Linked DNA regions of Pseudosulfitobacter sp. DSM 107133. The protein of the gene in region 1 interacts with the protein of each later gene in a pairwise test. Links are inferred from orthologs where the notes say so. Each region holds a gene or a part of one and is shown on either strand. Other genes may lie near its edges.

Region 1 (3,230 bases):
GCTACGGCTTTGTCGAAACCTTCATGATTTCGGCTGAGAAAGGCTTTGGCGTGGATGCGTTGCGTACATGGCTGGGGGCGCAACTGCCCGCGGGGCCGTGGCTGTACCCCGAAGACCAGATTGCCGATCTGCCGATGCGTATGATCGCCGCCGAGATGACCCGCGAAAAGCTGACGCTGCGGCTGCATCAGGAGCTGCCCTATCAGTTGACGGTCGAGACCGAGAACTGGGAAGAGCGCAAGGATGGAACCGCGCGGATCGACCAGGTGGTGTACGTCAGCCGCGACGGTCACAAGGGCATTGTCCTTGGCAACAAGGGCGAGACGATCAAATCGGTCAGCAAGGCCAGCCGCGCCGAGCTGGAAGAATTCCTGGGCCGCCGTGTGCATTTGTTCCTGCAAGTCAAGGTGCGCGAGAAGTGGCAGGAAGAGGCCGAGCGTTATTCGCAGATGGGGCTGGATTTCAAAGATGGCAACGTTTGAACCTTTGGCCGAACGACCCTCCGGGGGGAGTTTATCTGGCAAGATGAAGCCATGAGCCGTCTGACGGCGCGGTTCTGGGTTGATGCCTATCTGACGCGGTTGCGGCTGTTTGACATTGCCGCTTTTGTGGTCGCCCATGGCGATGACACGGGCGGCGCGGTGCTGGTCAAGCTGAACACGCTGGACGGGCAGGCGGTGGTGTTTCACCGCAGTTTTGATCTGGAAAGTGACGCGCGGGTCTGGGCCGAGTTGGCCAAGGGGGCTGAGGCGGACGTGGACGCCGCGGTGGCACGCCAGCGCGGGTTCGATCCCGACCTGTGGGTGGTCGAGGTCGAGGACCGCGCGGGGCGACATCTGCTGGATCACGACGGGCTGGCCTGAGCATGGAGTGGCGGGGAACAGGCATCTTGCTGGCCGCGCGCAAACATGGCGAGACATCTGTGATTGTCGAAGTGTTCACCGAGGATCGTGGCCGTCATGCGGGTGTGGTGCGCGGTGGGACCAGCCGCAAGATTGCACCGATCCTGCAACCGGGCGCACAGCTTGACGTGGCGTGGCGTGCGCGGCTGGAAGATCATATTGGCAGTTTCACCGTCGAGCCGGTGCGCAGCCGCGCCGCGCAGGCGATGGGCGACAGGCTGTCGCTGGCGGGGTTGAACGCGGTGACGGCATTGCTGTGCTTTTGCCTGCCCGAGCGCGAGGTGCACGCGCCGCTGTACCGTCGGACCGAGGCCTTGCTGGACCTGATGGGGCAGACTGATATCTGGCCGCTGGCCTATCTGCGCTGGGAATTGGCGCTGCTCGAAGAGATGGGGTACGGGCTGGACCTGTCGGCCTGTGCGGTCACGGGGGGGACCGAGGGGCTGCGGTATGTCTCGCCCAGGTCGGGGCGGGCGGTGTCGGAACAGGGAGCAGGGGAGTGGGCGGACCGGTTGTTACCCTTGCCCGATGTGCTGCGCGGGCGCGGTGATGCGCCGGACGGCGAGATTGTGCAGGGGTTGCAGACCACGGGGCATTTTCTGCAAGCGCATCTGGCCGCAGGTCAGGGCCACCGCGCCTTGCCCGTGGCGCGGGCGCGGTTTGTCGAGGCGTTCAGTCGGCGGCTCTGAACATCATTTCGCGGCCTTTTTCATTCTTCAGAATCATCACATCGCCCAGCACTTCGATCAGGGTCATGTCTTGCAGCGCGGTGAAATAGCGGGTTTCGTCGGCAAGGGCCGGGCAGGCGCGGCGGGTGGCGCGCAGGGGGCCGGTCTTGAACCACGGGTAGGGAACCGACATCGTGCCGGAGAAGCCGTTACAGGGCCCCTGTCCATCAATCTTGCCGGTTTCGGGAAAGCGCAGCGTGGCTGTCGCCGCGAATGGCTGGCCGTCGATTTCAACAAGGGACCAGGTGCTGTCACCGGCGCCATAGGCGCGCGCGGTTTCATCTGCTTTGCAGGACACGGCGAAGGTCAGGGCGAAGATCAGGGCAATGCGCATGGCGCTGATTAGCGCAATGCCAGCACAAGGTCGATCAACGCCGTATAGGCATTGGCGGAATCGTGCCGTTTGGATTTGGGCAACATCGGCATGCCGATCAGCGCCCCATAGGCGGCGCGGGCGAAATCAGGGTTCTTGAGGCCCAGCTGCGTCAACAGCGTCGCCATGTAGGTCAGACGCTCGGCATCGACCTGCGCCAGCGCGTCGGCAGCGTCCTTGTGTTCCTGCGCCCACGAGCGGATGGCGGGGGCGGTGGTGTCGTCCAGAACGTGTTTGCCGAAATCCTGAAGGCGGTCAGCCGCGCCGCCATCGGATTCCAGCTGTGCGACCACATCGGCAAAAGCCCGGGTTTTCCAATGATCCAGCAGCGCCGCGTGAAAGGCGGGGACGTCGGTGAAATGCCAGTAGAACGAGCCCTTGGTGGTGCCCATGCGACGGGCCAGCGGTTCAGCCCGCAGCGCGGGTGGACCGTCGCTGCGCAGGGCAAGGATGCCAGCGCTGATCCATTTCTCGCGGTTGAGACGGGTGTGTTTCATACCTTCCGGTGTAGAGCGTCGCAGGCCCCCTCACAAGCGACATATGCTGCAAGTGCAGCATAAGCGCGAGAGCCTGCGACAGATTTGGGCACTGTGCCTGCGAAACGGGCTGCCCGCGCGGGATTAGCCCAGCAAACGGCGGGCGATGACCTGTGCCTGAATTTCGCCGGCACCCTCGAAAATGTTGAGGATTCGCGCATCGCACAGCACGCGGCTGATCTTGTATTCCAGGGCAAAGCCGTTGCCGCCGTGGATTTGCAGGCCGTTGTCGGCCGCCGCCCAGGCCACCCGCGCGCCCAACAGCTTGGCCATGCCGGCCTCGACATCGCAGCGCCGCCCCTGATCCTTTTCGAAGGCACTGAAATAGGTCAGCTGGCGCGCGATCATGATCTCGACCGCCATCATCGCCAGCTTGTTGGCCACACGGGGGAATTCGATCAGCGATTTGCCGAACTGTTTGCGGTCCTGGGCATATTGCATCGCGATATCCAGTGCCGACTGGGCCACACCAATGGCGCGGGCAGCAGTCTGGATGCGGGCCGATTCGAATGTCTCCATCAGCTGCTTGAAGCCTTTGCCTTCTTCGCCGCCCAGCAGGTTCTCGCCTTTGACGTGGAAGCCGTCAAAGGCCAGTTCGTATTCCTTCATGCCGCGATAGCCCAGCACTTCGATCTCGCCGCCGGTCATGCCCTCGGTGGGGAAGGGATTGGCGTCGTCACCGGGCGTTTTC
Region 2 (3,673 bases), 880 kb from region 1 along the record:
ACGGGACATCAGGTGAAATGCCATCTGAGCGCAGAGAAATTTGCCGAAATGGAGCCGGTGATCGAGATCGCTGCCGAATAGGGGACATCAGGGCCACGGCCCACGCCGCGCCCCTGATAGACAGATACAGCCGGTTACTTGGAACTGTCCGAGCGCAGCGTATCGGGGATGTTATTGACGACGTCGTCAACCAAGGCTGCAATCATCGCCTGATAAAAATCCGCGCGGTCGGGGGCGACATAAATCACGCCATCATGGGGCATGTCGGCCGTCTTGGCCATAATATGCACCGGAACCGTGTCTTCATTGATCTCGGCATTGGCGTCTGTGTAGTTGATCGTCGCGACCAGTTCGTTGAACTCGGCGCTGTCTGGCAGCACGGAATCGCCATCCAGCAACACGCCTTTGATCTCAACTTTGATGGCAGGATCACCCGCGTCACCGGTCAGTTCGATACGCTCGGCGATCATGCGCATCACGTCCTCTTCGATCTGGGGATAATATTGCATCGCGTTGGCGTCGACGTGCTCATTAAGATCCGCATTGACGGTCACTTCGGAAATGGGAGATGCGGCGAAAGCTCCCAACGGCAACACTGCGATGGCCGTGGCAGCGGCCAGCTTTGCAAAAGTCGTTTTCATTGTCTTGCTCCTTCGGTGGCCGTGATGGCCCGCGATATGCATGACAACTTGGCTTAGGGTGTCGTTGTTCCTTCGGCCATGGCCAAGCCGGGACCGAGGGCGCGACAAACAGGCGGAAACCCGCCCGAAAATCTGAATCCAATAGGTATTTCTTCAAATCAGCCTGAAATCAGCTGCCCCAGATAACCTTGACGTAATTCTGGGTTTCTTTGTAGGGCGGCACGCCTTTGTGGCGTTTCACGGCCTCGGGGCCCGCGTTATAGGCCGCCAGCGCCAGACGCCAGCTGCCGAACGTGCGGTACTGCTGGCTGAGATAGCGCGCGCCACCTTCCAGATTTTCGTGCGGATCGCTGGGATCGACGCGCAAACGGCGTGCTGTGGCGGGCATCAGCTGTGCCAGCCCCAGGGCTCCCTTGTGCGATTTGGCACGCGGATTCCAGCCGGATTCCTGCTGGATCAGCCGCAGGAACAAATCTTCGGGCACGCCATGTCGACGCGCGGCTTCGCGCGCGGCGACCAGATAAACACCTTTGTACTTGCCGCTATAGGCCGGGTTCACGTCCCATTTGGTTGGTGTGTTCACCTTGGGTGGCTGCAATTTGACCGAGGCCGTGTATTGCTGCGACGCGCGCGAATCCAACACTTTCAACTGCGATCCGAACAGCTTGCTGCGACTGCGCGACGAAAATACGTCGGCATGGGCTGCCCCTGCCATGGTCGCACCGATCACCAGCGCTGAAATCATTGCGCGCATAACTTTCCGCCCCCGAGATACCGAGCCCGCACGGCTCTGATTTTACCCATTACGACACTATACAAAAATCGACGCTTTGGGCCACCCCTTTGGTTCGGATAACCATTAGCCTTGTGTTTACCATGTTCCGACCAATCTGTAGGTTGTCACGACCGTTCGGGAATCGCCCGCGCGGGTACGAATGAGTGAGAGGACAACATGGCTGGCTCAGTTAATAAAGTGATCCTAATCGGCAATCTGGGCCGCGATCCCGAAGTGCGCAGTTTCCAGAATGGCGGCAAGGTGTGCAACCTGCGCATCGCCACCTCAGAAACATGGAAAGACCGTAACACCGGCGAACGCAAAGAGCGCACCGAATGGCATTCGGTTGCAATCTTCAGCGAAGGTCTGGTGCGCGTGGCCGAGCAGTACCTGAAAAAGGGCTCGAAAGTGTATATCGAAGGCCAGTTGCAGACCCGCAAATGGCAGGACCAGTCCGGTCAGGACCGCTATTCGACCGAGGTCGTTCTGCAAGGGTTCGGCAGCACGCTGACCATGCTGGATGGTCCCGGCGGCGGCGGTGGCGGCGGTGGGAACTATGGCGGCGGTGGCGGCTCCAGCTATGACAGCGGCCCGTCGGATGATCGTTATGGTGGGCCGTCGTCGGGTGGTGGCAATGCGCCGACGCCTTCGCGTGATCTGGACGACGAAATCCCGTTCTAAGCTTTTGGTTCTGCGCGCCGCTCAGCCGTCGCGCAGAACCTCCAGAACCGTCTGCGCCGGAACATCCGACGTGACAAAGGCATCACCGATGCCGCGCGCCAGCACAAAGCGCAGCTGGCCATCCACCACCTTCTTGTCCTGCCCCATCAGCGCGAGCAACGCTTGTGGCCCCGGCAATGCGCCGTCGATGTCGGCCAGATTGGTCTTCATGCCCATGTCGCGCAGATGCGCGCGGACGCGACTTGGATCTTCCTGACTGCACAGGCCCAGGCGCGCCGACAGTTCAAAAGCCATCGCACAGCCCACCGCAACACCTTCGCCGTGCAGCAGGCGGCTGGAATAACCCGTGGCAGATTCCAGTGCGTGGCCAAAGGTATGGCCAAGATTCAGGAGGGCACGGTCGCCCTGTTCGGTTTCGTCGCGCACGACGATGTCGGCTTTCATCTGCACCGAGCGGCGCACCGCCTCGATGCGCGCGCGCACGTCACCTGCGGCCAATGCCGGCCCCTGCCCTTCAAGCCACTCAAAAAATGCAGCATCGCCCAGCAAGCCGTATTTCACGACCTCGCCGTAGCCAGACAGAAAATCGCGCGGTTGCAGCGTGCCCAACAGGTCAACATCGGCCAGCACCAGGCTGGGCTGGTGGAACGCGCCGATCAGGTTCTTGCCATGCCGGGAGTTAATTCCCGTCTTGCCGCCCACCGAACTGTCGACCTGTGCCAGCAGCGACGTGGGCATTTGCACAAAGCGCACCCCGCGCCGCAGGATCGCGGCGGCAAAGCCGACCAGATCGCCAATCACGCCGCCCCCCAGGGCCACGACGATATCGCCGCGCTCGACCTTTTGATCCAGCAGCCAGTCAACGCAACTCATCAGATGTGGCCAGCTTTTGGTGGCTTCGCCCGCAGGCAGGGACATGGCAGCGCAGTCGATGCCATGGCCGCGCAGCCCGTCCTGCAAGGCCCCAAGGTGCAGCCCCGCCACGGTTTCGTCCGAAATCACCACAACCCGCGCGCGTTTCAGCAAAGGTGCGATATGGGTGCCTGCGTCGCCCAGCAGTCCGGTGCCGATCAACACGTCATAGGCGCGCCCCGGCAAGTCGACATGTACAGTTTCAAGCATCCAGTTTCTCCAGAACATCAGGCCGCGTCAACAGCGCCGCAATCACCCGTTCCGCCATCTCTTCAATGCTGTACGAGGGTTTGGAGGGCACATGAAGATCGGCCAGTTTGTAGATCGGCACGCGCGCTTCATACAGTTCGGTCAGCCTGCCCTTGGGGTCAGCACTGCGCAGCAACGGGCGCGTGTCCTTGTAACGGACACGATGCCACAACAGCGAAAGGTCAGCGTTCAGCCACACTGATACGCCGCGTTGTGAAATGTTCTGGCGGTTTTCAGCGCTCAGGAACGCGCCGCCACCGGTCGACAGAATCCCGTGGGAATTGTCCAGCAGGCGCGAGATCACTTGCGTTTCCTTGACCCGAAAGAACGGCTCGCCGTCGCGTTCAAAGATTTCGGGAACGGTCATGTTTGCCGCGGTTTCGATTTCGTGATCGCTGTCGATAAAGGGCACGCC

Evidence for each region. Proteins that work in one complex are often made in the same cells at the same time.
Region 2: the proteins of recO (region 1) and DSM107133_RS11025 interact in binary tests that used the Escherichia coli proteins (3 or more experiments, as listed by UniProt). The link is inferred for Pseudosulfitobacter sp. DSM 107133 from one-to-one orthologs.

Annotation. Positions count from the first base shown.
Region 1 is NZ_CP085154.1:3,119,041-3,122,270, reverse strand. Bases 1-2,728 are described here. They hold recO (DNA repair protein RecO), read left to right. Parts: upstream 1-865; coding sequence 866-1,591; downstream 1,592-2,728. Other genes in these bases: DSM107133_RS15495 (acyl-CoA dehydrogenase family protein), read right to left, coding at 2,624-2,728; DSM107133_RS15500 (TetR/AcrR family transcriptional regulator), read right to left, coding at 1,973-2,500; DSM107133_RS15505 (META domain-containing protein), read right to left, coding at 1,575-1,964; DSM107133_RS15515 (DUF1491 family protein), read left to right, coding at 534-863; era (GTPase Era), read left to right, coding at 1-482. Outside these bases: more of DSM107133_RS15495, read right to left, coding at 2,729-3,230. UniProt on the Escherichia coli protein: Involved in DNA repair and RecF pathway recombination.
Region 2 is NZ_CP085154.1:2,241,604-2,245,276, forward strand. Bases 549-3,345 are described here. They hold DSM107133_RS11025 (single-stranded DNA-binding protein), read left to right. Parts: upstream 549-1,593; coding sequence 1,594-2,097; downstream 2,098-3,345. Other genes in these bases: DSM107133_RS11015 (hypothetical protein), read right to left, coding at 549-641; DSM107133_RS11020 (transglycosylase SLT domain-containing protein), read right to left, coding at 811-1,395; aroB (3-dehydroquinate synthase), read right to left, coding at 2,119-3,219; DSM107133_RS11035 (shikimate kinase), read right to left, coding at 3,212-3,345. In the rest of the region: DSM107133_RS11010 (ABC transporter ATP-binding protein), read left to right, coding at 1-81; more of DSM107133_RS11015, read right to left, coding at 135-548; more of DSM107133_RS11035, read right to left, coding at 3,346-3,673. UniProt on the Escherichia coli protein: Plays an important role in DNA replication, recombination and repair. Binds to ssDNA and to an array of partner proteins to recruit them to their sites of action during DNA metabolism. Acts as a sliding platform that migrates on DNA via reptation.